DNA from 3 places in the Photobacterium sp. J15 genome. Region 3 is predicted to be linked to each of the others. Evidence: predicted binding sites of a transcription regulator. Region 3 holds the regulator's gene; each other region holds the start of a gene.
What was found. The regulator MetJ, encoded in region 3, represses methionine synthesis genes. The targets are predictions, from matches to a motif close to TTAGACNTNTANANGTCTAA.

Region 1: the regulator MetJ is predicted to act here: its motif matches at 5,536-5,555, upstream of metA (homoserine O-acetyltransferase MetA).
Region 2: the regulator MetJ is predicted to act here: its motif matches at 2,972-2,991, upstream of metE (5-methyltetrahydropteroyltriglutamate--homocysteine S-methyltransferase).

Annotation. Positions count from the first base shown of each region.
Region 1 is NZ_CAWMUI010000001.1:373,589-383,681, forward strand. It holds rRNA gene AACQ93_RS01825 (16S ribosomal RNA) at 1-1,454, shown strand, start outside; tRNA gene AACQ93_RS01830 (tRNA-Glu) at 1,546-1,621, shown strand; tRNA gene AACQ93_RS01835 (tRNA-Lys) at 1,623-1,698, shown strand; tRNA gene AACQ93_RS01840 (tRNA-Val) at 1,729-1,804, shown strand; rRNA gene AACQ93_RS01845 (23S ribosomal RNA) at 2,045-4,932, shown strand; rRNA gene rrf (5S ribosomal RNA) at 5,022-5,137, shown strand; tRNA gene AACQ93_RS01855 (tRNA-Thr) at 5,186-5,261, shown strand; rRNA gene rrf (5S ribosomal RNA) at 5,270-5,385, shown strand; gene metA (homoserine O-acetyltransferase MetA) at 5,626-6,567, shown strand; gene AACQ93_RS01870 (cation:proton antiporter) at 6,644-7,924, opposite strand; gene metH (methionine synthase) at 8,110-10,093, shown strand, end outside.
Region 2 is NZ_CAWMUI010000001.1:2,355,823-2,365,915, forward strand. It holds gene AACQ93_RS10705 (META domain-containing protein) at 1-411, shown strand, start outside; gene metE (5-methyltetrahydropteroyltriglutamate--homocysteine S-methyltransferase) at 528-2,840, opposite strand; gene metR (HTH-type transcriptional regulator MetR) at 3,117-4,028, shown strand; gene AACQ93_RS10720 (DUF4250 domain-containing protein) at 4,089-4,277, opposite strand; gene AACQ93_RS10725 (hypothetical protein) at 4,414-5,085, opposite strand; gene AACQ93_RS10730 (GGDEF domain-containing protein) at 5,435-6,607, shown strand; gene glpA (anaerobic glycerol-3-phosphate dehydrogenase subunit A) at 6,853-8,550, shown strand; gene glpB (glycerol-3-phosphate dehydrogenase subunit GlpB) at 8,547-9,881, shown strand; gene glpC (anaerobic glycerol-3-phosphate dehydrogenase subunit GlpC) at 9,878-10,093, shown strand, end outside.
Region 3 is NZ_CAWMUI010000001.1:3,543,754-3,553,846, forward strand. It holds gene AACQ93_RS15905 (bifunctional aspartate kinase/homoserine dehydrogenase II) at 1-2,277, opposite strand, end outside; gene AACQ93_RS15910 (O-succinylhomoserine (thiol)-lyase) at 2,280-3,443, opposite strand; gene metJ (met regulon transcriptional regulator MetJ) at 3,627-3,944, shown strand; gene AACQ93_RS15920 (malic enzyme-like NAD(P)-binding protein) at 4,027-5,277, opposite strand; gene rpmE (50S ribosomal protein L31) at 5,566-5,778, opposite strand; gene priA (primosomal protein N') at 6,025-8,226, shown strand; gene cytR (DNA-binding transcriptional regulator CytR) at 8,401-9,405, shown strand; gene AACQ93_RS15940 (SPOR domain-containing protein) at 9,566-10,093, shown strand, end outside.

The sequences.
Region 1 (10,093 bases), 3.2 Mb from region 3:
TTATGGGCGGCGAGCGGCGGACGGGTGAGTAATGCCTGGGAATATGCCCTGATGTGGGGGATAACTATTGGAAACGATAGCTAATACCGCATAATCTCTTCGGAGCAAAGAGGGGGACCTTCGGGCCTCTCGCGTCAGGATTAGCCCAGGTGGGATTAGCTAGTTGGTGGGGTAACGGCTCACCAAGGCGACGATCCCTAGCTGGTCTGAGAGGATGATCAGCCACACTGGAACTGAGACACGGTCCAGACTCCTACGGGAGGCAGCAGTGGGGAATATTGCACAATGGGGGAAACCCTGATGCAGCCATGCCGCGTGTATGAAGAAGGCCTTCGGGTTGTAAAGTACTTTCAGCAGTGAGGAAGGGGTATGCGTTAATAGCGTATATCTTTGACGTTAGCTGCAGAAGAAGCACCGGCTAACTCCGTGCCAGCAGCCGCGGTAATACGGAGGGTGCGAGCGTTAATCGGAATTACTGGGCGTAAAGCGCATGCAGGCGGTCTGTTAAGCAAGATGTGAAAGCCCGGGGCTTAACCTCGGAACAGCATTTTGAACTGGCAGGCTAGAGTCTTGTAGAGGGGGGTAGAATTTCAGGTGTAGCGGTGAAATGCGTAGAGATCTGAAGGAATACCGGTGGCGAAGGCGGCCCCCTGGACAAAGACTGACGCTCAGATGCGAAAGCGTGGGGAGCAAACAGGATTAGATACCCTGGTAGTCCACGCCGTAAACGATGTCTACTTGGAGGTTGGGACCTTGAGTTCTGGCTTTCGGAGCTAACGCGTTAAGTAGACCGCCTGGGGAGTACGGTCGCAAGATTAAAACTCAAATGAATTGACGGGGGCCCGCACAAGCGGTGGAGCATGTGGTTTAATTCGATGCAACGCGAAGAACCTTACCTACTCTTGACATCCACGGAATCCTTTAGAGATAGAGGAGTGCCTTCGGGAACCGTGAGACAGGTGCTGCATGGCTGTCGTCAGCTCGTGTTGTGAAATGTTGGGTTAAGTCCCGCAACGAGCGCAACCCTTATCCTTGTTTGCCAGCACTTCGGGTGGGAACTCCAGGGAGACTGCCGGTGATAAACCGGAGGAAGGTGGGGACGACGTCAAGTCATCATGGCCCTTACGAGTAGGGCTACACACGTGCTACAATGGCATATACAGAGGGCGGCCAACCAGCGATGGTGAGCGAATCCCAGAAAGTATGTCGTAGTCCGGATTGGAGTCTGCAACTCGACTCCATGAAGTCGGAATCGCTAGTAATCGTGGATCAGAATGCCACGGTGAATACGTTCCCGGGCCTTGTACACACCGCCCGTCACACCATGGGAGTGGGCTGCACCAGAAGTAGATAGCTTAACCTTCGGGAGGGCGTTTACCACGGTGTGGTTCATGACTGGGGTGAAGTCGTAACAAGGTAGCCCTAGGGGAACCTGGGGCTGGATCACCTCCTTAACGATAGACTGCTCATTTGATGCAGTGTCCACACAGATTGCCTGGTTAAAAAGTAAAGAACATGTTCAGGTGCCCAAACCTGACACACTTAGTCCCATTCGTCTAGAGGCCTAGGACACCGCCCTTTCACGGCGGTAACAGGGGTTCGACTCCCCTATGGGACGCCACGGGTCGTTAGCTCAGTTGGTAGAGCAGTTGACTTTTAATCAATTGGTCGCAGGTTCGAATCCTGCACGACCCACCATCTTCTCCTCGGAAGATGTAAAACATCGGAGGGCGATTAGCTCAGTTGGGAGAGCACCTCCCTTACAAGGAGGGGGTCACTGGTTCGAGCCCGGTATCGCCCACCACTCTTTAAGCACACTCACTGAGTGTTTTTAAAAAGTGGTTTCGAAAGAAAACACATGCTCTTTAACAATCTGGAAAGCTGACTAGTAATTCATAATTGAATTATTGTTTGTCGAAAGACAAACGAGTTCTCAAGCAATACACATTCAAGTGTCTTGTGTAAGAGTCCGGCAAAACTATTCCATCAATACTCAGATGGAAAACCTTGGTTGTTTGCCATACGAAACCTCTTGGGGTTGTATGGTTAAGTGACTAAGCGTACACGGTGGATGCCTTGGCAGTCAGAGGCGATGAAGGACGTGCTAACCTGCGATAAGCCGAGAGGAGATGGTAAGAATCACTATACTCTCGGATTTCCGAATGGGGAAACCCACTTGCATAAGCAAGTATCACAACGTGAATACATAGCGTTGTGAGGCGAACCGGGGGAACTGAAACATCTAAGTACCCCGAGGAACAGAAATCAACCGAGATTCCGGCAGTAGCGGCGAGCGAAACCGGATTAGCCCTTAAGCTAGTCTTGCGTTAGGTGAACAAGCTGGAAAGCTTGGCGATACAGGGTGACAGCCCCGTAGCCGACGGCGCATAACGAGTGAAATCGAGTAGGACGGGACACGTGATATCCTGTCTGAACATGGGGGGACCATCCTCCAAGGCTAAATACTCCTGACTGACCGATAGTGAACCAGTACCGTGAGGGAAAGGCGAAAAGAACCCCTGTGAGGGGAGTGAAATAGAACCTGAAACCGTGTACGTACAAGCAGTAGGAGCCCTTCGGGGTGACTGCGTACCTTTTGTATAATGGGTCAGCGACTTAATTTCAGTAGCAAGGTTAACCGAATAGGGGAGCCGTAGGGAAACCGAGTCTTAACTGGGCGTGCAGTTGCTGGGATTAGACCCGAAACCAGGTGATCTAGCCATGGGCAGGTTGAAGGTGAGGTAACACTTACTGGAGGACCGAACCGACTAATGTTGAAAAATTAGCGGATGACTTGTGGCTAGGGGTGAAAGGCCAATCAAACCTGGAGATAGCTGGTTCTCCCCGAAAGCTATTTAGGTAGCGCCTCGGACGAATACTACTGGGGGTAGAGCACTGTTAAGGCTAGGGGGTCATCCCGACTTACCAACCCTTTGCAAACTCCGAATACCAGTAAGTACTATCCGGGAGACACACGGCGGGTGCTAACGTCCGTCGTGGAGAGGGAAACAACCCAGACCGCCAGCTAAGGTCCCAAAGTTATAGCTAAGTGGGAAACGATGTGGGAAGGCTCAGACAGCCAGGATGTTGGCTTAGAAGCAGCCATCATTTAAAGAAAGCGTAATAGCTCACTGGTCGAGTCGGCCTGCGCGGAAGATTTAACGGGGCTAAGCTATACACCGAAGCTGCGGCAATGCGCATTAGCGTATTGGGTAGGGGAGCGTTCTGTAAGCGGTTGAAGGTGAGTCGTAAGGCTTGCTGGACGTATCAGAAGTGCGAATGCTGACATGAGTAACGATAAAGGGGGTGAAAAACCTCCTCGCCGGAAGATCAAGGGTTCCTGTCCAACGTTAATCGGGGCAGGGTGAGTCGACCCCTAAGGCGAGGCCGAAAGGCGTAGTCGATGGGAAACGGGTTAATATTCCCGTACTTCTTACTATTGCGATGGGGGGACGGAGAAGGCTAGGTGGGCCAGGCGACGGTTGTCCTGGTTCAAGGGTGTAGGCTGTATTCTTAGGCAAATCCGGGAATACGTTAGGCTGAGACCCGATGTCGAGCTGCTACGGCAGTGAAGTCATTGATGCCATGCTTCCGGGAAAAGCCTCTAAGCTTCAGATAGTAAGGAATCGTACCCCAAACCGACACAGGTGATCAGGTAGAGAATACCAAGGCGCTTGAGAGAACTCGGGTGAAGGAACTAGGCAAAATGGTACCGTAACTTCGGGAGAAGGTACGCTGCTGGCGGTGAAGAGACTTGCTCTTGGAGCTGCCGGCAGTCGCAGATACCAGGTGGCTGCAACTGTTTATTAAAAACACAGCACTGTGCAAAATCGAAAGATGACGTATACGGTGTGACGCCTGCCCGGTGCCGGAAGGTTAATTGATGGGGTTAGACTTAGGTCGAAGCTCTTGATCGAAGCCCCGGTAAACGGCGGCCGTAACTATAACGGTCCTAAGGTAGCGAAATTCCTTGTCGGGTAAGTTCCGACCTGCACGAATGGCGTAATGATGGCCACGCTGTCTCCACCCGAGACTCAGTGAAATTGAAATCGCAGTGAAGATGCTGCGTCCCCGCGGCTAGACGGAAAGACCCCGTGAACCTTTACTACAGCTTGGCACTGAACATTGACCCTACATGTGTAGGATAGGTGGGAGGCTTCGAAGCAGGTACGCCAGTATCTGTGGAGCCGTCCTTGAAATACCACCCTTGTAGTGTTGATGTTCTAACTTGGCCCCGTTATCCGGGGTGAGGACAGTGCCTGGTGGGTAGTTTGACTGGGGCGGTCTCCTCCCAAAGCGTAACGGAGGAGCACGAAGGTGGGCTAATCACGGTCGGACATCGTGAGGTTAGTGCAATGGCATAAGCCCGCTTGACTGCGAGAATGACGGTTCGAGCAGGTGCGAAAGCAGGTCATAGTGATCCGGTGGTTCTGAATGGAAGGGCCATCGCTCAACGGATAAAAGGTACTCCGGGGATAACAGGCTGATACCGCCCAAGAGTTCATATCGACGGCGGTGTTTGGCACCTCGATGTCGGCTCATCACATCCTGGGGCTGAAGTCGGTCCCAAGGGTATGGCTGTTCGCCATTTAAAGTGGTACGCGAGCTGGGTTTAGAACGTCGTGAGACAGTTCGGTCCCTATCTGCCGTGGGCGCTGGATGATTGAGAGGGGCTGCTCCTAGTACGAGAGGACCGGAGTGGACGAACCGCTGGTGTTCGGGTTGTGTCGCCAGACGCATTGCCCGGTAGCTAAGTTCGGAATCGATAACCGCTGAAAGCATCTAAGCGGGAAGCGAGCCTCAAGATGAGTCATCCCTGATACTTTAAGTATCCTGAAGGGCTGTTCAAGACTAGAACGTTGATAGGCAGGGTGTGTAAGCGCTGTGAGGCGTTGAGCTAACCTGTACTAATTGCCCGTGAGGCTTAACCATACAACACCCAAGGGGTTTTATAGGACTCCATGAGCACTTGAATGTAGTGCGAGAACATAGTCAGATTTTCCAAGATTGTAACGAATTTGCTTGGCGACCATAGCATTATGGACCCACCTGATCCCATGCCGAACTCAGTAGTGAAACGTAATAGCGCCGATGGTAGTGTGGGGCCTCCCCATGTGAGAGTAGGACATCGCCAGGCTTCCAATTTTAGAAATTCGCGATAGCGGGTTTCAACGCAGAATTGCGTGCTGGTATAGCTCAGTTGGTAGAGCGCACCCTTGGTAAGGGTGAGGTCCCCAGTTCAAATCTGGGTACTAGCACCACTAATTTGTTCAGCGACAATAGCACAATGGTACCACCTGATCCCATGCCGAACTCAGTAGTGAAACGTTGTAGCGCCGATGGTAGTGTGGGGCCTCCCCATGTGAGAGTAGGACATTGCTGAACACCCATTCAAAAACCCAGCTTTAGGCTGGGTTTTTTCGTTTTTGCTTTATGAAAAACGACTTATCAAATTTTCTCATATTTCCTATCTTGATCCTTAATTCTTTTTATCTTGTTTTTCTTGCGTGACTGACAAAACTTATATAGTTTTATTTAGAAATCTGGACGTCTAAACATCTTGTTGCTTAGTTTAGCTTCATTGAATATGTTTCGTTCGGTATAACGTTTAAGGAGTAAACCAAGATGCCGATTAAAATTCCTGATCAATTACCTGCGACTGATATCTTGCGCCGAGAGAATATTTTTGTGATGTCGGAAGCTCGGGCTACCAGTCAGGAAATACGTCCGTTGAAAGTGCTGTTGTTAAATCTGATGCCCAAAAAAATTGAGACGGAAACTCAGTTCTTGCGGCTGCTTTCTAATACACCACTGCAGGTGGATGTTGAGCTGTTGCGGATTGATAATAGGCCGACAAAAAATACACCCATTGAGCATTTAGATACTTTTTACCGTCAGTTTGAGATGGTAAAAGATCGTAATTTTGACGGTTTGATTGTAACCGGCGCACCGTTAGGTCTGGTTCAGTTTGAGGATGTGCTTTACTGGGAAGAAATCCAGGCTATTTTGAACTGGGCTAAGAAACATGTGACATCAACAATGTTTGTCTGTTGGGCTGCTCAGGCTGGGCTGAAGCTGTTATATGATTTACCGAAGCGTACCCGTAAAGAAAAGCTGTCCGGAGTGTATTCTCATAGGACACAAGATTGCTACCATCCGATCCTTCGCGGGTTTGATGATAGCTTTTGGGCTCCGCATTCGCGTTATGCTGATTTTTCTCCTGAATTTTTGGCCGAAAATACAGATCTGGATATTCTCGCGACCTCTGATGAGGCTGGGGTTTACTTAGCTGCCACTAAAGATAAGCGTAATGTCTTTGTCACCGGTCATCCTGAGTATGATGTCAGTACTTTGCATAATGAATATGTGAGGGATTTGGGGGAAGGGATGGAGCCTAATTTGCCGGTTAACTATTATCCTGGCGACAATCCTGATAATACTCCAATAGCCAGCTGGCGCAGTCATGGTCATTTATTATTTTCGAACTGGCTTAACTACTGTGTCTATCAGCAAACACCGTATGATCTGGAGCATTTCTCAGAAGAGAATTTTACCCGTGATGAGTAACCTCAATCACAATAAGAATATGTCATACAAAAAGACCTGCAAATTGCAGGTCTTTTTACTTTAAGCAAAATGATCTTTAGCGGTTTTGAGCTTCCCAGGCTTTGGCTTTGTGGATTAATGGCGTGATTGTTGAACCTTGTACAAGGATTGAGAACACCACAACTGCGTAAGTCATTACCAAAATGATCTCTTTGACATCAATGCTTTTTTCCGGAATTACGATAACGCCAGCCGGGATTGCCATCGCCATCGCCAGTGCTAATCCTCCCCGCAGACCACCCCAGGTCAGAATTCTAACTGATAGTGGGTTGTAGTCGCGATAACGCTCGAAACCGAGATAGGAGAGCTTGATACTCAGGTAGCGGCTGAGCAGGACCAGAGGAATGGCAATTGCCATCAATACCCAGTCTTCCTGATGGAAGCTGAACTGAAGCATGCTCATACCGATCAGCAGGAACAGCACACCATTTAGAAACTCGTCAACCAGTTCCCAGAAGTGATCCAGATGGTCTTCACTCTCTTTTGAAAAACCGATATAGCGTGTCCAGTTACCAATCATAATACCGGATACCACCATTGCCAGCGGGCCGGAGACATGGATCAGATCGGCAAAGACATAACCTGCCGTCGGTATGCCGATTGTCAGTAGTAACTCCATTGAGTGGTCATCGGTTGAACTGATCAGATAGTGGAATAGCAGGCCCAGCAGGAAGCCGTAAGCTATACCGCCTATCGCTTCTTGAAGGAACAACTGGCCGACGCCGAGGACTGTCGGGGCTTCGTTGCCGAACGCAATCGTAAACAAGGTGACAAAAATCACTAGGCCGAAACCGTCGTTAAACAGGGATTCGCCTTCGATTTGTGTTGAGATACGGCGTGGCGCATCGAGCTTTTTGACAATCGCGAGGACGGCGATAGGGTCGGTTGGCGATATCAGGGAGCCAAATAGCAGGCAGTAGATGAGATCGAACTGGATACCGATTAACTGGCAGAGCCCCCAAAGCGAAAAGCCGATAAAGAAAGTGGAAAACAGAGTCGCGGCCAGAGCCAAAACCGTGATTTCCCATTTCTGCTCTTCCAGATGAGGCAGTTTGATACCGAGCCCGCCGGCGAATAACAAAAAGCCTAAAATGCCTTTCAGCAAGAAATTCTCAAAGTTGATTTCACCAAGCTGCTCAGCAGCAATATCTTCAAGATGGAACCAGCCATTCTGACCTGCAATGACAATCCCCAGAGAAAGGACCAGTGCACCGGCTGTGATGGCAATGGTTGTCTGCATTTTTCCTATTTTGCTGTTTATAAAAGCAATAACCATTGCTGCTGCAGCAAGGAAGCAGAGGGTGCTATAGACCGACATGCGTTAACCTCGGTAATTGAAAAGAATCAGGGTTAAATTTGGTCAAAATATAAATGCATCTTGGGGAGAAAGGCTATAAAAAGTTTGAGGGAAAGCGAAAAAAGAAAAGAGCTATAGACGTCTAGATTTCCATTTGGGCTGTGGTAGGATGTTACTCAGCTGTAACATTATAGAAGGGAAGTGATGTGGTGTTAAAGGGCAAGGAATTACTACAGAAGCGGTTGCAAGAGCAGATCCTGATTATTGATGGCGGGATGGGCACCATGATCCAGGGATATAAGCTGGATGAAGGGGATTACCGTGGAAGTCGGTTTGCCGACTGGCAGAGCGATTTGAAAGGGAATAATGATTTGTTGGTGCTGACTCAGCCTCAGCTTATAAAAGATATCCATGCGGCTTACCTTGAAGCCGGGGCAGATATCCTGGAAACCAATACATTTAATGCCACGACTATTGCCATGGCTGACTATGGCATGGAAAGTCTCAGCGCTGAAATTAATTTTGAAGCTGCCCGGCTGGCAAGAGAGGCGGCAGATGAGTGGTCTGCGAAGACACCAGAAAAGCCACGCTTTGTTGCCGGGGTGTTAGGTCCGACTAACCGGACTTGTTCTATCTCTCCTGATGTTAACGACCCGGGATTTCGTAATATCACTTTTGACCTGTTGGTTGAGACTTATTCTGAGTCAACTCGCGCCTTGATCCGTGGTGGTGTTGATATCATCCTGATTGAAACTATCTTCGATACCCTGAATGCCAAGGCCTGTGCTTTTGCGGTTGAGAGTGTGTTCGACGAGCTCGACATCACTTTACCGGTGATGATCTCCGGTACCATAACGGATGCATCAGGGCGAACGCTTTCCGGTCAGACGACAGAAGCTTTCTATAATTCACTACGCCACGTAAAGCCGATTTCCTTTGGTCTGAACTGTGCACTCGGCCCTGATGAGCTGCGCCAGTATGTAGAAGAACTCTCCCGTATTTCTGAATGTGCAGTGTCGGCGCACCCGAATGCTGGTCTGCCGAATGCTTTCGGTGAATATGATCTCGGGCCGGAAGAGATGGCTGCTCATATTCAGGAATGGGCGCAAAGTGGTTTTCTAAATATGGTAGGGGGATGCTGCGGTACTACACCTGAACATATCCGTGCCATCGCGAATGTTACTCAGGATATTACTCCGCGTCCGTTACCTGAAATTCCTGTGGCCTGTCGGCTTTCCGGCCTTGAGCCATTAATTATTGAGTCCGACACGTTGTTTCTCAATGTCGGGGAGCGAACCAATGTGACGGGTTCGGCTCGTTTTAAGCGACTGATCAAAGAAGATCTGTATGACGAGGCATTGGAAGTTGCCCGTCAGCAGGTTGAGGCTGGTGCTCAGATCATCGATATCAATATGGATGAAGGAATGATCGATGCCGAGGCGGCGATGGTTCGATTCCTTAATTTGTGTGCTAGTGAGCCTGAGATCTCGAAAGTGCCGATCATGATCGACTCATCGAAATGGGAAGTCATGGAAGCGGGCCTGAAATGTGTACAGGGTAAATCGATTGTTAACTCAATTTCGCTTAAGGAAGGAAAAGCGAAGTTCGTTGAGCAGGCAAGGTTGATCCGCAGGTATGGTGCTGCCGTGATCGTGATGGCATTCGATGAAACCGGGCAGGCCGATACCCGCGAGCGCAAAATTGAAATTTGTACCAATGCCTACCGTGTTCTGGTTGATGAGGTCGGTTTCCCGCCTGAAGACATCATTTTCGACCCGAACATCTTTGCTGTGGCGACGGGTATTGATGAGCATAATAACTATGCCGTTGATTTCATTGAGGCGGTTGGCGATATCAAGCGTACACTGCCACATGCGATGGTCTCCGGCGGAGTATCCAACGTATCATTCTCGTTTCGGGGTAATAACCCGGTTAGGGAAGCCATTCATGCCGTGTTTTTATATCACTGTATTAAACGGGGTATGGACATGGGGATCGTCAATGCCGGTCAGTTGGCTATCTATGATGACCTGCCGTCGGAGTTGCGCGATGCAGTCGAAGATGTTGTCCTGAACCGCCGTTCAGACAGTACTGAACGTCTGCTGGAAATTGCGGATAAGTACCGGGATAGCGGAAAAGCTGAAGAAGATACTTCAGCACAGGAGTGGCGGGGCTGGCCGGTAGAGAAAC
Region 2 (10,093 bases), 1.2 Mb from region 3:
CTAGCCCTACCCGCTATTCTTGCTGCATGTGCATTCGACAGTGACAATTCCGACATGGTAGCCGAATCTGATCTTGTTACCCACAACTGGGTACTGACAAAAGTTGATAACAAAGCCATTGACCTGCCAGAACCGTTCCGCGCTCCAAACCTGGAGCTAAGCCAGGATATGTCTGCACACGGTCACTCAGGCTGTAACCGCTATTTCGGTCAGGCTGAACTGAAAGACAGCAAGCTCCGCATTGAAAAAATGGGCATGACCATGATGGCCTGTCCGGAGCCGGCAATGAAAATGGAACAGCTAATGAGCCGCACGTTAACCGAATGGAGCGATGCATCCATCTCAGGCAACGAGCTGACGCTGACAAACGCTACTCACAGCCTGACTTTCCAGCGGACAGTAGAGCAGTAATCGCCCACTGAAATAGCCATCAAACAATTCTTTGGCTATAGCGTTATGTTCACGGAAAAGAGCGCCAGTGGCGCTCTTTTTGTTTAATTGCGGCTCGCTGAATTGGCGACTTAATGTTAACCCGTTTTCACCCGTACATTCGCAACGTATCGCTCACGCAGCTGTTTCGCCGCTGTCACCAGATTCTTTAACGCAGCCTCTGTTTCTTCCCAGTTACGGGTTTTAAGGCCACAATCCGGATTAATCCATAAACGTTCAACCGGAATTAACGATTCAGCCTTCTCCACCAGCTTTTCGATATGCTCAACTTCTGGGATATTCGGGGAATGGATGTCGTAAACCCCAGGGCCAATCTCATTCGGGTAATCAAACTCTTCAAATGCTTTCAGCAACTCCATATCCGAACGAGATGTTTCTATGGTAATCACATCGGCATCCAGTGCTGCCACCGACTCAATAATGTCGTTGAATTCGCTGTAACACATATGGGTATGGATTTGTGTCTCCGGATCAGCACTTGCCGCAGCAATCTTAAAGGCATTAACGGCCCAGTTCAGATAAGCCTGCCACTGGCTGGCTTTAAGCGGGAGGCCTTCTCGAATAGCTGGCTCATCAATCTGGATAACTTTAATTCCGGCAGCCTGCAAATCAGCAACTTCATCACGCAGTGCCAGCGCAATCTGATTCGCAATCTCTTCACGGGTTAAGTCTTCACGCGGGAATGTCCAGCCAAGAATCGTCACCGGCCCGGTTAGCATACCTTTCACCAGCTTGTCAGTAAGAGATTGGGCATAAGTCGCCCATTCAACCGTCATCGGCTTCGCACGATAGATATCAGATACAATTACCGCGGGTTTCACACAACGTGAGCCATAACTCTGCACCCAGCCAAAACGAGTAACAGCAAAGCCCTCCAGCAACTCAGCGAAATATTCCACCATGTCATTTCGCTCTGCCTCACCATGAACCAACACATCCAGATCTAATGCTTCCTGGCGTTTTATGGCGTCCGTGATATGGCCTTTCAGTGCCGTATTATAGTCTGCTTCAGCCAACCTTCCCGCTTTGAAGTCACGACGCTGAACACGGATTTCATCCGTTTGCGGGAACGAACCAATCGTCGTTGTCGGCAACAAGGGTAAATCCAGAGCTGATCGTTGTAACCGTGCTCGCTCGGAATAAGGCGCCTTACGCTCGGCAAATATCGGTGAAATAGCTAATGTTCGCTGACGAACATCCGGGTTATTCACAAAAGCACTGTTGACCCTTGCCTTAATCGGTGCGCTGTAATGAATACATTCGGAACGGGAAGCCTCACAACCATCCAGTGCCTGACCCAACAGAGAAATCTCTCGGCATTTCTGTTTGGCAAAAGCCAACCATTGGCGCACTTCAGGGTTAAGATCGGTTTCCAGCTCCAAATCCATCGGGCTGTGAAGTAATGAGCATGAGCTTGCCAGCCACAAGCGCGTTCCCAGCTTAGATTTCACCGGTTCAAGAATTCCAAGCAGCTTTGCCAGATCTGCCCGCCAGACATTACGCCCGTTAATCACCCCGGCAGAAAGCACCCATTGCTCCGGAAGCTGAGCGACAACAGCTTCAAGTTGCTCAGGTGAGGCGGACAAGTCAACATGCAGGCCATCTACATTCAGCTCAACGATTTTATCCAGATGATGAGTGATATCATCAAAGTATGTGGTCAACAGCAGCTTGGGACTACCATGAAGCACCTGATACGCCAACCTGAAAGATTCTACCCAGTTTTTCGGCAACTCAAGCGTCAGAACCGGCTCGTCAATCTGCACCCATTCAACGCCCAGAGCAGCCAGTTTGGCCAGAATTTTCTGATAGGCCGTTAGCAATCGCGGTAACAGTGATAAACGGTCAAACCCCTGCTCTTTCTCTTTGCCCAGCCATAGGTAGGATACAGGCCCTAACAATACCGGCTTAACTTGATGACCGGCTTGTTTGGCCTCGGTGACCTCTTCGAACAGCTGTTGCCAGCTGACGTTGAACTGATCGTCTGCGGTAAATTCCGGCACTATGTAGTGATAATTGGTATTAAACCACTTGGTCATATCTGAAGCGGCACATGCGCAACCTGTTGGAGCCCTGCCCCTTGCGACACGAAACAGGGTATCAAGGTCTGGAAAACCGTTGTCATGACGCTTTGGGATATGCCCTAACAACATGCTGGTACCCAAAACATGATCGTACCAGGCAAAGTCACCGACCGAGACATAGTCCAGCCCAGCACCGACCTGCTCTCCCCAGTGACGGTAGCGAAGCAGACTACCGACTTCCTTCAGCTCTTGCTGACCAATTTCGCCTCGCCAATACTTCTCCTGAGCAAATTTCAATTCACGCTGACTGCCAATACGTGGATAACCGAGAATATGTGTCTTTGTTTTAGCGGTTTGTGTTGTCATTGTTCTTTCTCACATCCTGTAAGTGTTGATGCTTCAACAATGACGGAAGGCTCTGATGTGAACAATTTCTTATCATTCACATTGATTATGAATAAAACTCATATACAAGAGCTTGCATTTTTAAAAACCAAATAGACGTCCAGATGTTTACACATCCAAAATTAACAGTTACATTGAAAAACAGTTTCTGAGTAGCCAGGTGTGAAGGAAAAGTTTAAAACCACCTGTTTTTACAGGGATATAGAAATAAACAGTGATAAGGACAGCACAACAGCGATGATTGAGATAAAACACTTAAGAACATTATCCGTACTCAGAGATACCGGCTCACTGACAGCAACAGCTAACACACTGTGCCTGACTCAATCCGCCCTTTCCCACCAGCTGAAAGATCTGGAACAACGCCTTGGCGGCCAGCTGTTCCTGCGCAAAACCCGTCCGGTAAAATTTACTGCTGAAGGTGAAATTCTGCTGCGCCTGGCCGACGAACTGATTCCGCGTATTGCCAGAGCCGAATATGAGCTCGCCAGCCTGAAAGAAGATGCTAACGGTCGCCTGCATATGGCCATTGAATGTCACTCCTGTTTCCAGTGGCTGATGCCCGCCCTCAAGGAATACCAAATCAACTGGCCCAGCGTAACACTGGATTTCTCGTCAGGTTTCGGCTTCGAACCGCTACCGGCACTGAGTGCTGGAGAACTTGATTTGGTGATCACATCCGATATTCAGCCGCGCAGTGAAATTCACTTTGAACCTCTGTTCGATTTCGAAATGCGGCTGGTGGTTTCACCTCAGTCACCACTGGCTGACAAAGATTACATCTCTCCTGAGGATCTTGCGGATCAAACTATGCTCAGCTATCCGGTACAAAAAAGTCGCCTTGATGTGGTGAAGCATTTCCTTCAACCAGCTGAGATAGAACCGGTTAACTGGAAACAGGCCGACAATACATTGATGCTGGTGCAAATGGTTTCTGCGGGATTGGGCGTTGCCGCCCTGCCCAACTGGGCTATCTATGATTTTGCCCGGCAAGGGCTGATTGTCAGTAAACCATTGGGTGACGGGCTTTGGCGCAGGCTGTTTGCCGCAATCCGCTCATCGGAAAGAGACCGACATTACCTACAAGCATTTTTTGCCACAGCAAAACAGCAGTGCCAAACTCATTTGGAAGGAATTAAAGCCGCCTGATCTGAAGCCAACACCAGATCAAGGCGGCTTTATGTAACTCTTTTCATCGCTTATCAGATTTTATCTGAACTGATTGGTGATCGGATCGTAACGATAACCCAATTCGGCCATTTTATTATTCAGTTCTTCAGAATCGAGTTCGTAGCGGCTTACCAGATCATCAATTGTGTCGCACTCGAGGCGAAGTTTTTCATTAATAATGCCGAGGACAATATTGCCATCCATTTTAAGCAGATTACTAATTTCCATACTAACCCCTTACATCTCGTACATTGCTCAGTTGGTCACTTGCTCAAATTAAGCATAGCTATTCCACAGTAACCTGCGAAAAAAAGCCCTTCCGATTGGAAGGGCTCATCACAAAATATCGATTTGGCGAAATGAATCAGAACATCGCCATCTGCATCACACCGGATGATGTCAGCAACACAGTTGCGACAAGTAATTGCCAACGATTAACAGTTTTAGTCAACAAGATATGGCCACTCCAGACCAACAGAGACAACACTAATAAGGCCAGCGCAGCAACAACATCGCCTGTCATCGCAGTTATCGTCTGTTCCTCAAGGCCGCTCAGCAGCAAAAGCATCATCAATACACTCAGGATCGCACTGACAAAACCACTAAAAGGCAAAAGACGGTGAAAAGCTTGCAAACGAGTACGAGCCTGGGTCAGAAGCAGATGTGCCAACAAAGCACCGAACAGTGCAACAGCCATAAAACTCAGGCCAATCTGAGGCAATGACATTGCTGGAAGCAACATTACCCAACTCAAAAATGCCAGAGCGTCAGAAGCATAAAGCACCTTGATTGGCCCCGCATCACGCGTCTTGCCGGTCTTCACCTTGAATGCAAAAAATGCCAGCGTCAGCAGAGGCAGCAAAGCAACAGGCTGACTAATCACCACCAGCACCCACCCGACCAAAATAACAGGCAATGTTTTATGGACCCTGCCACGCTGACCCGGGCAAATTTCACCTTTTGTAAGCACCAGCGTCAGAATCAATTGAGCGCCCAGCAATGCCGGGATTAAAAGCGGCAAATAACCTGAAAACATATGTAAACCTGAGTTAAATAAAACGGGCCCGGATCATACCAAGATCGGTCTGCAATGCACAGCCAATCACCATCGCTAGCCCTTATTGGGCCTGGAGGTAAAAGATGAATGAATCTTCCCATTAATTTATCTGATGAATACCATTAGAAAATCCAATTGATTTAACACTTCATTATCACGAAAACATCACGGAAACTTTATTCAACACATGGAATAATTCTCAGTGAGAAAGTAAAGACATGTTATGCCGTTTTTCACAGACTAAGCCTTCAATATATAAATCAAATAAATACAACAATTCAGCCTGTCAAAAACACAAACAAGCATAACTGACCTGGCTGGTAAAGGAATGCATGATCATCAAGAGCAACTGTTAAAAACAATCAGGCTCCATATTCCTGATCTATGGAGCGCCCGGACGCACAGCAGTAGTTTCAAGAATACCCGCACTGGTTATTTACGAACGAGAACAACAATGCTGTCGGTTGTCTGGGGAATACTGATCATTCTCTGGACTCCCTTCGACCTGATCTTTCTAACAGATCATCAGGGGGCAAGTATCGCCATTGCACGAATCGTACTGGCGATTTACCTGTTTTCCCTTGCCAGGTTTAATAACCAGTTGTCAACCTTAAAACAGGTGCAATGGTACATGAGCCTGATGGTATGTGGGCTGAACCTGTTTTACCTTTACGCTATTTCAGTTCTTGAATTTCCGGTGGTTTATACAGGTTTCGAATACGGCTATACCCTGTTGCCGATATTACACGTCGCCATACTGACCATTCTTCCTGTAACCCTGAAAGAAAGCTTTTATCTTCTTGTTATTACAGCCACCACTCAACTCTTCGTCCACTATCATAGTGGCCATATTTTCACCCCGGAAAGCATTTCAGATTACTGGCTGCAAAATGCCCTGGCGCTAATGGTCATTTGGTCTCAGCTATCCAAGCTTTATATGCTGATGCGTCTATACCGTCAAGCTACGCTGGATCCGCTAACCGGTGTATATAACCGACGGATGCTGCTCCAGTTGGCTCAGAAGTCCTTGATCAAATGTGAAGCCAGAAATGCCCCGTTTTCAGTGCTTTTTTTCGATATCGACAAATTCAAACGCATTAATGACACCTGGGGACATGGTGTCGGTGACAAAGTCTTGCGCGGTTTCACCGATTTTGTTCAAACGAAAATCCGTAAAACAGATCTCTTCGGTCGATACGGCGGTGAAGAGTTCGTGCTCTTTCTACCCCATTGCAACCAGGAGATGGCGCTAAGCATTGCAGAGCGAATGCAACGGTATATCCGCCACCTTGAGCTCCCCATGAACTTGGATCAAAACACTTTAAAAATAACCACTTGCATAGGAATCTCCACTTATTCAAGCGGCGATACCTTGTCATCCCTTATCGAACGAGCAGATCGAGCATTGTATGAATGCAAAGATTCGGGTCGTGACTGTTACCGCTTCCATCCGGTCGGCTATAAATATCAGGGAAACGAACGTCGAAAAGCATACGCCTGATCGCAATAACTCCCTTTTCCCCGTGTCAAAGAGTCTTAAATCAATGATAAGAGCCCAAAGTGGCTCTTATTTTGCTTAGTTTTCAAACAAACGAGCCAGAATGAGCGTATGCGAATGTTCGTTCGCTCATTTATGTGTAACAGATCAAATAATACCCTCATCAAAAGTGGCATATTTATTCCCATAAGAAAGGGAAATTACATAGTCCCTGCAAACCTGACCAATAACGATAAGCGAAAACGAACATGAAAAGTTGGTTTGAAACAGATGTTGTGATTATCGGCGGTGGTGCCACGGGTACTGGCATTATGCGCGACTGTGCACTACGAGGCATTCCATGCATTCTGGTTGAAAGGGATGATTTGGCGTCAGGGACAACCGGACGCAACCACGGCCTGCTCCACTCTGGTGCCCGCTATGCGGTAACTGATCAGGAGTCAGCTGAAGAATGTATTCAGGAAAACCGTATCCTGAAAAAAATTGCCCGCCACTGCGTTGAAGATACACAGGGCCTCTTTATATCTCTACCTGATGACGATCTCAATTTTCAGAAAGACTTTATTACCGCTTGTCAGAAAGCAGATATCGATGTTGAGCAATTAACCCCACAGGAAGCACTTCGACTTGAGCCGAACTGTAACCCTGACCTGATTGGTGCAGTAAAAGTACCAGACGGCACACTGGATCCGTTCCGCCTGTCTTCATCTAATGTGCTGGATGCGGTCGAACACGGTGCCCGCCTGTTCAACCACACCATGGTTACCGGCCTTATCCGTGACGGACACACAGTTCGTGGTGTCAAATGCCTGAACCTGAAAACCGGTGAAGATTTTGAGATTCGAGCAAAACAGGTAGTCAACGCCGCCGGGATCTGGGGTCAGCAGATTTGTGAGTACGGCGATCTGAATATCAAGATGTTCCCGGCAAAAGGATCCCTGCTGATCCTCGATTACCGAATCAACAATCTGGTAATTAACCGCTGCCGTAAACCGTCTGATGCAGACATCCTGGTACCGGGTGACACCATTTCCCTGATCGGCACCACTTCTGAACGAATTGACTACGACAAGATCGACGATCTACGTGTCACCAGCAAAGAAATCGATATCCTGCTTGAAGAAGGCACCAAGCTGGCTCCAATCATGGCTAACACCCGCGTGCTACGTGCTTATGCCGGTGTTCGTCCGCTGGTAGCCGTAGACGGAGACACCAGTGGCCGAAACATCAGCCGCGGTATTGTCCTACTTGATCACGCTGAGCGTGACGGAATGGACGGCTTTGTCACCATCACCGGCGGTAAACTGATGACCTACCGCATGATGGCCGAGTGGGCAACTGATCTGGTCGCCAAGAAACTGGGTAACACCCAGCCTTGTATCACCCATGAAAAACCGCTGCCGGGTTCAGAGCAGGCAACGGAGAAAACCAAACATACCGCCAGCCTGGCAAAACCTGTTTACCAGTCTGCTTACTACCGCCACGGCGGACGAGCAGAGAAGTTCCTTAAGAACGACAAGAAAAGCCAGGCCGTCATCTGTGAATGTGAAATGGTAACTTGCGGCGAAGTTGAGTATGCCATTAAAGAGCTGGACGTCCACAACCTGGTTGACCTACGCCGCCGTACCCGTGTCGGCATGGGACCATGTCAGGGCGAGCTTTGTTCTTACCGTGCCGCAGGTCTGTTCTCCGAATACGGCCAGACATCCGGAACTCAGGCCAGCCACCTGCTAAGCGACTTCCTTGAAGAACGCTGGAAAGGCATCAAGCCGGTCTTCTGGGGCGATGCAATGCGCGAAGGTGAATTTACTTACTGGATTTACGAAGGCTTGTTCGGCGTCAGTGATTTGCCAGAACAAACCGTCGCAACAGAACAAACTACAGAAGAACAAGTAACAGAAAAACCACTCAACACAGAAGAAAAAACAGAAGAGGTTGCACAATGAAATTCGATAGCTTGATTATTGGCGGTGGTGTTGCCGGCCTGAGTTGTGCAATCCGCTGTGCTGAAGCCGGACTAAAAACTGCTGTAATTGCAGCAGGCCAAAGTGCCCTGCACTTCTCATCCGGCTCCATTGATATTCTTAGCCATCTGCCTGACGGCCAGCCGGTATCTGACCCGTTTGCCGCTTTCGAAGCCCTGAAACAACAGAGCCCGGAGCATCCCTACAGCAAACTGGGTGAAGACGCCGCCCGAAAAGCAATTGCCTGGTACCAGGGTACGATGGAAAAACGCGGTGTTTACCTGACGGCTCAGGAAGATGGCTCAAACCACTTCCGTATCACCCCGATGGGTACATTCCGCTCAACCTGGCTGTCTCAGCAGACTGTTCATCAGTTCCCGCAAAATGAACTGGCTGCCGGCCTTAGCAAAATTGCTCTGGTCACTATTGACGGCTTCCGTGATTTTCAACCTCAGTTGGCTGCTGATAACCTGGCAAAACTGCCACAATTCAAGGACGTTGAAATAATAACGGCCGCCGTAGAGCTGCCGAATTTCGAAAACATGCAACGTAATCCTTGTGAATTCCGTTCTATCGATATTTCCCGCGTATTGCGTGATGAAACCAAACTTCATGCCTTTGCTAAAGGGCTAATCCAAAAAGTCGGCAAAGCCGATTTAGTGGTATTGCCTTCAATCTTTGGTAACGGGGATGGTGCTGCGACTATCAAGCTACTTGAAGGCCTGACCGGATTTAAGATTTGTGAAATTCCGACCATGCCGCCGTCACTGCTTGGTATCCGCCTTGAAGAAGCGATGAAATCGCACTTCCAGATGCTTGGCGGACTGATCCTTTCCGGTGATGAAGTACTGCGCGGTGATATCGAAGACGGAAAACTTACCCGCATCTACACTCGCCATCACCATGATATGCCGCTGACCGCCGATCACTTCCTGATCGCAACCGGCAGCTTCTTTAGCCGTGGAATGGCAGCAGAACGTCATCAGGTACAAGAGCCGGTCTTTGGCCTTGATATGGCGACGCCAGCAAACCGTGATGACTGGTATCAGGACGAATTCTTTGCCAAGCAAAGTCATCAATTTATGAAAATGGGCGTTCGTTGCAACGAGCAGCTACAGCCATCCATTGCCAATCAGACCATCAGCAATCTCTATTGCGCGGGCGCCCTACTCGCCCATTATGATCCGGTCTATGAAGGTTGTGGCAGCGGCGTGGCAATCAGCACCGGCCACTATGTCGCCGAGCAAATAATCGCGAAACAGCAACGGCATCAGACCCAGGAAAACGAACAACAAGAAAGGACTTTCGCATGAGCCTTCCAAAAAAAGACACAAGCTTTGATCAATGTATCAAGTGCACTGTTTGCACCGTTTACTGCCCGGTAGCAAAAGCTAACCCGCAATACCCTGGACCAAAGCAATGTGGCCCGGATGGCGAGCGTCTTCGAATCAAGAGCCCGGATTTCTATGATGAAACCCTGAAGCTATGTACCAACTGCAAGCGCTGTGAAACCGCTTGTCCTTCC
Region 3 (10,093 bases):
CAAATTCGCCAGTGCATGCTCTTTAGGCAACGCTTCCACACCAACCGCAGCTTTCCCCTTACGATCCAACCGGGCAATATAGCGCAATACCTTGTCTTCCTTTTGTGCCTTAGCCAATCGCTCACCCAGCATGGCATCAAGCTCCCCGGTCTGTTCAAAAAAGTCATCCAGACTCAACGCTTCCAGTTCACACGGCACCAGGGATTCAACCCGGATCTGTTCCGGCTCCAGGTCCAGGCCAGATTCCCGGGCTAGAATCACCAGCTTGCGCATCACATCACTGCCATCTAAATCCCGCCGCGGATCCGGCTCGGTCAGTCCCTGCTGCCAGGCTTGCTCCACCAAATAAGAAAACGGCACTGAACCGTCATATTGCTGGAACAGCCAGGAAAGAGTACCGGAGAAAATCCCGGACAAAGCGATAATCTCATCACCGCTCTCCTGCAAGTCCCGCACTGTATGGTTGACGGGCAACCCGGCTCCCACTGTGGCATTGTAGAGCCAGTAACGGCTGCTTTTGGCAAAGGCGTCCTGTACCGCACGAAATTGTGTCCCCGGAGCCGAACCAGCCACCTTATTGGCCGAAATCAGATGCAACCCGCTTTCGGCAATTTGCGGATATTTTGCCGCCAACTGGGCACTTGCCGTTACATCCAGCACCACTAAATCATCGTAGGGATGAGTTGCCAGCACCTGCAGCAATTCACCTTCTCCATACTCAGTGGCCTCATCATCAAACGCAGTCAGTGCCCGCGACGGCTCCAGTCCATCAAAATTAATCCAGTGACGATTGCTGTCTGCTACCCCGACCAGGGTAAAGCTCTTGCCATGACGTTTCTCCAGCGCCGACTTCTCTCGCTCAAACAATTCAAGCCAGCGGCTGCCGATATTCCCCTTACCACACAATACCAGACCGATACGTTTCTGAGCCTGGAACAAGCCCTGATGGATTTGCCCGACCAAGGCATCAGTATCAGCCTTACGAAGAACCGCCACCAGGCTCAACCCGGAATCTGATTCTGTGACAAACTCCACCGGCTGAGTTTTCAATTGCTGATAAAAACCGTAGCAATGCACCGCATTGTTCACCACTCCGGCACCAACGGCTGCGACAAGGGTAAATCCGTCACGCAAACGCAACTCTGCCGCGACACCAGCATCCTGCAACACGGCAAGCACACCGTTGACAACTTCAGCGGTATAGGCCAAACGTATCCGACCCTGATCCGACTCAGCACTGAGTGCCAACGGCTGAAGCTGAGCGCTCTCTAACGTGCGGCCCAGTTCGGTCAGAATGACCTCAAAATCATGGGAACGGGCAACATCAAGTTCAATCAGGCAGACATCATCCAGTGAAGTGATAATTTTGGCTCCCCGACCTGAAGCCAGCACCCGTTCTACCCGGGTCGAGCCGGATTCCGGCTGCAAGCTACAGCGCAAAGTCAGATCAATGGCACTTTGTGCCACTGGCTGCAAAGTCCGGCTGTGAAGCACCGGAGCGGCCAGCCGGGCTAACTCGTTCGCTTCATCGAGTCGCAGCAGCGGCAACAGGCAGGCATCCCCGACTTTACGCGGATCGGCACTGTACACCCCAGCCACATCACTCCAGATAGTCACCCTGCCCGCTTCCGCCAGCGCACCAATAACGGTCGCCGAATAATCCGAGCCGTTACGGCCCAAGAGTACGGTTTCCCCGGCCTGGTTACGAGCCATAAAACCGGTGATAACGATTCTGTGCTGGCTGTGCTGAGCCAACTGAGTTTTCAACAACGGCCAGGAGGCGGCACGATCCACTTCCGGCTGGGTGGCACGTTCCGCCCGCAAAAACGTTCTAGAATCGAGCCAGATAGCAGGCATGGACTGCGCTTCCAGTACCGCCGACAACAACCGGGCCGACCAAAGCTCACCATGACCCAGTACATCTGCCACCACAGCTGCTGCTAAATCAGAATCCGTCAGAGATGCCAGCTGTGCCAACTCAAGATGCAGTTGGGTTGCCAGCTCATCGGCGACACTGCCACTGAGCAATGCCTCAATCAGACCTTGCTGGAACTGACGGATCTCCTGCAATAACTCATGGGCGTGACGGCCGTCTTTCCCCAGCAGTTCAGTCCAGGCGATCAATTTGTTCGTTGTCTTCCCGGCAGCAGAGACGACAATCAGATCATCACTGCCGGAGTATTCCTGCAAAATTGCGGCGACCCGACGGTAACACTCAGGATCGGCAAGGCTGCTGCCACCAAATTTATGTAGCTGTCGTTGTACTGGCTGGCTCATCCTTATACCTCCGCCGCTTTAGTAAATGCCTGATCCAGATCGGCAATCAGATCATCCGGATCTTCCAGACCGACCGAAAGGCGCAGTAATGATGGTTTGATCCCGGCTTCTGCCTGAGCTTCGTCAGACATTGCCCTGTGGGTCATACTGGCCGGATGGGCAATCAGACTTTCAGTTCCGCCCAGCGACTCAGCCAGCGAGAAAAACTTCAGCGTCTTAACAAATTCCGCCAGCTGTTGCTCGCTCCCGTCCAGCTCAAAACTCAGCATTGAGCCAAAGCCACGCTGCTGTTTTAATGCAATCTCGTGACCGGGATGTTCTGTCAGGCTCGGATGGTAAATCTGTCCCACCAACGGCTGGGTTTGCAGGTACGCCAGAATCCGGGCACTGTTTTCTTCATGCGTCTTCATCCTCGGAGCCAGAGTCCGCAGCCCGCGCAGGGTCAGGTAAGCATCAAACGCCGCCCCGGTCGCTCCGATACAGTTCGCCCACCAAGCCAGCTCCTCGGCCTGTTCAGCCTCTTTGGCAATCAGCACACCACCGACGACATCGGAATGACCATTGATATATTTGGTGTTGGAATGGATGACGAAATCAGCCCCGAGAGCAATCGGCTGCTGCAAGATTGGCGACAGGAAAGTGTTATCAACCGCGACCAGAGCCCCCACTTTTTTGGCCTTCTCACAAAGTGCCGCGACATCAATCACTCTCAATAACGGATTAGACGGAGTTTCGACCCACACCAGCTTAGGTTTTCTGGCCAGCGCTGCGCTTAGCGCTTCAGGATCCCCCTGATCAACAAAGGCCACGTTAAAGTCCCCTTTCCGCGCCCGGGAATCAAACAAACGGTATGTCCCGCCATAACAGTCATGCGGGGCAACAATTAAATCATCTGGGCCGAGCAAAGCCGATACCAGCAAATTGATGGCAGATGTGCCACAATTGGTAACAATACCGCCGGCACCGCCCTCCAACTCAGATAACGCTTCTGCCAGCATATTTCGGGTCGGGTTGCCTGAGCGGGAATAATCGTATTGAGGAACTTCCCCCATTTGTGGGAAGCTGTAGGTTGAAGTGAGATATATCGGTGGAACCACCGCATTAAACTGGGTATCAGTACAGATCCCGGCGCGTACGGCAACGGTCGCTGGCTTCTTGTCACTCATAGTTACTTTCCTTGTCTGAGACTGGCCTTGCCTTGACTAACTTTTAAGCAACAACATTAGCCAGAATAATTTAAGACGTCAACACTTCCAGACGTCTATATGTCTTTGCTTATGGCGGTAAATCCCGCTAAAATTCCCCCATATATTCTTTTAACAAGTCCAACATCGCTGAGAAGGTAGAAAATGGCAGAGTGGAATGGCGAATACATTAGCCCATATGCGGAACACGGTAAGAAAAACGAACAAGTAAAGAAAATCACTGTTTCGATTCCATTGAAGGTTCTGAAAATCCTGACTGATGAACGTACACGCCGTCAGATCAATAACTTGCGTCACGCAACAAACAGTGAATTGCTGTGTGAAGCCTTCCTGCATGCCTACACTGGCCAGCCATTACCGACTGATGAGGACATCCGTAAAGATCGTCCGGATGACCTGCCGGCTGAAGCCAAAACGAAGATGGAAGAGATGGGCATCAAGCCAGAAGACATCAACGAATAAGCGCCATCTTCCTAACCACAAGAACAAAAAAACCAGCCCGATGGCTGGTTTTTTCATATCCGAAGTCTTACCGACAACAATATTAGATGTTTTCCATGTAACCCGCCGGCATTGCAATCTGCGCAACACCTGAGTCAACAGCTGCCTGAGCAACCGCTTTAGCAACGCGAGGAAGCAGGCGCGGATCCATTGGCTTAGGAATAATGTACTGAGAACCAAACTCAAGTTTGTCAGCACCAGCCGCTGCAACCACTTCCGCCGGTACCGGCTCTTTTGCCAGTTCGCGGATCGCATTCACCGCCGCCAGTTTCATTTCATCGTTGATCTGGCTGGCACGAACATCCAGTGCACCACGGAAAATGAACGGGAAGCAAATAACGTTATTCACCTGATTCGGGTAGTCTGAACGACCGGTACCCATGATCAGATCATCACGCACTTCGTGCGCCAGCTCAGGCTTGATTTCAGGATCAGGGTTTGAACATGCAAATACAACAGGCTTGTCAGCCATCAGCTTCAGCGATTCAGGAGCCAGCAGGTTCGGACCAGATACACCAACAAAGATATCAGCACCTTCAATCACATCTTCCAGCGTGCGCTTGTCAGTGTTGTTAGCAAACAGCTGCTTGTATTCGTTGATATCCTCACGACGGGTATGGATAACACCTTTACGGTCAAGCATGTAGATTTTCTCGCGCTGGGCACCACACTTAATAAGCAGCTCCATACACGCCACAGCAGCCGCACCGGCGCCCAAGCAGACAATCACAGCTTCGCTGATCTCTTTGCCCTGCAGTTCCAGCGCATTCAGCATTCCAGCCGCAGTTACAATAGCAGTACCGTGCTGATCATCATGGAAAACCGGTACCTGACAACGTTCAATCAGGCGCTTTTCAATTTCAAAACAATCCGGTGCCTTGATATCTTCCAGGTTAATACCACCGAAGGTATCAGCGATGTTCGCAACCGTATCAACAAACTCGTCGATAGTACGGTGCTTCACTTCGATATCAATTGAATCAAGACCAGCAAAACGCTTAAACAGCAGTGACTTACCTTCCATTACCGGCTTAGACGCCAGTGGACCAAGGTTACCCAGGCCAAGGATAGCCGTACCGTTGGTAATTACTGCAACCATGTTGCCTTTACCAGTGTACTTGTAAACGTTCTCGGCGTTTTGTGCGATCTCACGGACTGGTTCAGCCACACCCGGGCTGTATGCCAATGCAAGGTCTTCAACCGTGTTTGCCGGTTTGGTCAGTTCAACGGCAATTTTGCCTGGTACCGGGTAAGCGTGATAGTGAAGTGCCTGTTGGCGAAAATCTTCTGACATAGTGTTCCTGATCCTGAATGAAAATGATGTTCAGTTCGGTAATGAGAGCTAGATCATATTCTATAGTGATACAAAATCATAGCGAGGCTCAGCTGGTCGAGCCAATAATCCCAACCCGCCGACTCAGGTATTACATATTTTTGATATCACGACAAGAAAATGGGTAGTTTTCGTGCTACTTGGGGATAAGAAAATTAAATAATGAACAAGGCGAGAATAAATGAAGGATAGCAGATATAAAAAAAAGGGATGCTTTCGCATCCCTTTTTATCGGAATTCATCTGGCAATTACTTGCTAGAAAGAGCACCGAAACGCTTGTTGAACTTGTCGATACGACCGCCAGTGCTAACCTGACGCTGCTTACCAGTGTAGAACGGGTGGCACTTGTCGCATACATCTAGGTTGATGTCTTTACCTAGAGTAGAGTTGAATACGAAAGTGTTGCCGCAAGAACATTTAGCGTTCACTGCTGTGTATTCTGGGTGAATACCTTGTTTCATGGGATAACCTCAATATGTAAGGCCGTGTCGCTCTCCCGATCCAAAGCCGGGCACCACACGTCATTAATAACAGGATAACGTATTACCATCAGCAAGCTGATATCAATACGCTAAATTTAGGCGGCGTATAGTAATCAATCAAACCGCCGAGATCAACCAATGCGCTCCTTTTTTCACCACTTTGCTGGCAATCGCCAAGCAAGGTACACTTCTTCATCTTAGTACATGCGGATTATGCGGTTAGTTATGACGCCCCAAATTGCCCGAGTGGCCCTCCCTGTTCCCCTGGATAAACAGTTCGATTATCTGATCAAGCCCGAGGCACATCCTGTGATCGGCGGCCGGGTCAGGGTTCCCTTCGGCCGTCAGCAACTGGTCGGTATCGTCATGGCCATCACCGACAAATCCGATTTTCCGCTGGAGCAGCTTAAAGCGATTTCTAGCGTGCTGGATCACCAGCCGCTATGGCAACCGCCCCTGTTTGGCCTACTGACCTGGGCCAGCAGCTATTACCAATACCCACTTGGTGACACCCTGGCTAATGCCATGCCAACCCTGCTGCGCAAAGGGCGAGAAGCCTCACCGACCAGCCTGAAAATGTGGCAGATCACCGAAACCGGACGTGACCAGTCGATTGCCTCGCTAAAACGGGCACCGCGTCAGGTGCAGGTACTTAATACCCTGCGCAATGGTAAAAGCAGCCATGAATCCCTGTTGGCCGACGAAGTCAGTACCGCCACTCTCAAGACTTTGAGCGATAAAGGCTGGATTCAAGCCATTGAAGAAAAGCCAGCCTCTACGGACTGGCTCAGGGATTTTGCGGTAACAGAAGAAAAGCCAAGGCTAAATGAAGAGCAGGCACTGGCGGTGGCGACCGTCAACGCCAGCCTGGAGTTTGGCTGCTATTTATTGGAAGGGGTGACCGGCTCAGGCAAAACCGAGGTTTACCTCAACCTGTTGGAACCTGTGCTGGCGGCAGGGAAGCAGGCCCTGATCCTGGTACCGGAAATCGGCCTGACGCCGCAGACTATCAACCGCTTCCGCCGTCGCTTCAATGTACCGCTGGAAACAGTGCACTCCGGCCTGAATGATACCGAGCGGCTGTCAGCCTGGCTGGCCGGGCGCGATAACCAGGCCGGGATCATTATTGGTACCCGCTCCGCGCTGTTCACGCCATTCAGTAACCTCGGCATTATCATTGTCGACGAAGAGCATGATGGATCTTACAAACAACAGGACAGCCTGCGCTACCACGCCCGTGATCTGGCAGTGATGCGGGCCAGCCGGGAGAACATCCCGGTGGTGCTCGGCTCAGCCACGCCAGCGCTGGAAAGCCTGCATAATGCAAAAACCGGGAAATATCACCACCTGACCCTGACCCGCCGCGCCGGGAACGCCCAGCAGGCACGCCACGGGGTTCTGGATGTCAAAGGCCTTTACCTTGAGGCCGGGCTGTCAGCACCGCTGATAGCCCGAATGAGAAAGCACCTCGATGCAGGAAACCAGGTAATGCTGTTCCTCAATCGCCGCGGTTATTCCCCGGCGATCATCTGTCATGAATGTGGCTGGCTGGCCGAATGTAAACGCTGCGATGCGTATTACACCTTCCACCAGCAGTCCGGTGAACTGCGCTGCCATCACTGTGCCACCCAGCGTCCAGTGATGCCTCAATGTGGTAACTGCGGCTCAACCCAGCTAAATGCAGTCGGCGTCGGCACCGAGCAGCTGGAACAGCAGCTGGCTACCCTGTTCCCCGAATACAAAACCGTCCGGATTGATCGCGACAGTACTCGTCGCAAAGGCAGTCTGGAAAGCTATCTTGAGGCAATTCGCAACAACGAATACCAAATCCTGATCGGCACCCAGATGCTGGCCAAGGGACACCACTTTCCGGATGTCACCCTAGTCGCCTTAATTGATGTCGACAGCGCCCTATTCTGTAATGACTTCCGCGCTTCTGAGCGCCTGGCACAATTGTTTGTCCAGGTTGCCGGACGAGCCGGACGGGCGAGCAAACCCGGCGAAGTGATCCTTCAAACTCACCATCCGGAGCATGCTTTGCTCCAGGCCCTGCTGCATAAAGGCTATGATGAGTTCGCCGTCAGCGCCCTGGATGAGCGCAAACAAGCCTTCCTACCACCTTATACTTACATGACATTGTTCCGCGCAGAAGCCAACAATAGTGAGCATGTTGAGCAGTTTTTACAGCAAGTTCGCGGCATTTTTGAATCCAGTCCAGTTTACAGCCACGAAACACCGGTTCTGGGGCCGAATCCGGCCCCTTTGTCGCGCCGCGCCGGACGTTATCGCTGGCAGCTACTGGTTCAGGCACCAAACCGTAAGACCTTGCAACAGCTGCTTGCCATCGCCAAACCGGCGATTCAACTGCTCCCTCTAGCACGAAAAGTTCGCTGGTCAATCGATGTCGAACCGCAGGATTTAACTTAAAATGAACAATGCGATAGAAGTCACACAATGAATGTAATTTATGCTATTTTGGGCATGTTTAATCCGCCGGAGAGGGCCTACAATAGCAGGCTCGCTGGTATAGGTATCTGCCCGATTTGGCAATGATCCTCCGGCAATATAAGAGAGAGAAATATATAGAGAGGAACTGCAATTATGGCGACAATGAAGGATGTTGCCCAGCTCGCCGGTGTTTCAACAGCCACCGTATCCCGTGCGCTGATGAACCCGGAAAAAGTGTCGGCTTCAACCCGTAAAAAAGTTGAGCAGGCCGTCATGGATGCTGGCTATTCCCCCAACTCACTGGCTAGAAATCTTCGTCGAAACGAATCAAAAACCATCGTCACAATCGTCCCGGATATTTGTGACCCGTACTTTACCGAAATCATCCGCGGTATCGAAGAAGCGGCCATGGAACATGGCTACTTGGTCCTGCTAGGTGACAGCGGTCAACAGAAAACCCGCGAAAACTCATTCGTAAACCTGGTCTTTACCAAACAAGCAGACGGGATGCTCCTCCTTGGTACCGACCTCCCGTTCGATGTCAGCAAACCCGAGCAAAAGAACCTGCCGCCTATGGTGATGGCCTGTGAATTTGCCCCGGAACTTGAGCTGCCAACCGTCCACATCGACAACCTGACAGCGGCCTTCGAAGCCGTAAACTACCTCACCCAGATGGGCCATAAACGTATTGCCCAGATTGCCGGTCCGGACACTGCCGCTCTGTGCCAGTTCCGCTCCCAGGGTTATCAACAGGCCTTGCGTCGTGCCGGGATTGAGCTCAATCCGGCTTACACCGTCAAAGGCGACTTTACCTTTGCCGCCGGTGCCCGTGCCGTAACCGCCCTGCTTTCTCTGCCTGAACCACCAACAGCCTTGCTGTGTCACAGTGATGTGATGGCAATCGGTGCTATGCAGCAGGCCAAGCGTCTTGGCTTCCGGGTACCGCAGGATCTGTCAATTGTCGGCTTCGATGATATCCAGTTTGCCGAGTACTGTGATCCACCGTTGACTACGGTTTCTCAACCTCGCTATGAAATCGGCCGTCAGTCGATGCTAATGCTGCTTGATATCCTCAAAGGCGGAGACATCGCCTCCGGATCACGCCTGCTTGATGCCAAGCTGGTGATCAGAGAAAGTGCAGCGCCACCTTCCCACTAAGTCATCAGGTTATTCAGTGAGCTTATGATTTGGGCATAAGCTCACAAAAATCACCCATAATATTGCAAGCTTTCACTTTGGAAGCCGTCTCGGTACTAGTCAGATCTGGCGCAAATTTGTAACATAGCGTGAATTCATTCCCGTTGTATTGATCGTCACTGTGGCCACGAAAGATTATGTAAAACGCGGACGCGCCCCGAAGAAGCCGGCGCGCAAAAGCCGTAAAGCTCCGCCATCATCAGGATTTCCATTTAAATGGGCCTTTATCGCTCTGTGCCTAGTAGGTGCACTGGGCTATGGTCTTTATTTCCTGTCGACCAATCCGGCACCCGAGCAGGAAGCTGAGACCGTTCAGTCAAAACCGGCTCCTAAACCTCAGCCGAAGCCTAAACCAAAGCCACAGACCAAGCCGCTGCCGCCAAAGCCTGAAGAAAAATGGCGCTACATCGAAGAGCTGGAAAACAAAGAAGTTCAGGTTGAAGCACCGAAGAAACAAACTCCGACCCGCCCTTATCTGATGCAGTGTGGTGCCTACCGAAGCCGCAATCAGGCAGAAGAACGCAAAGCCATGATTGCCTTCCAAGGTCTGAGCAGCCAGATCAAGGTCAGCCAGGGCGAAAAAGGTAGTTGGTACCGCGTGATCCTCGGTCCTTATCCGCAAAAACGAAAAGCGGAAAGCGATCGCAAC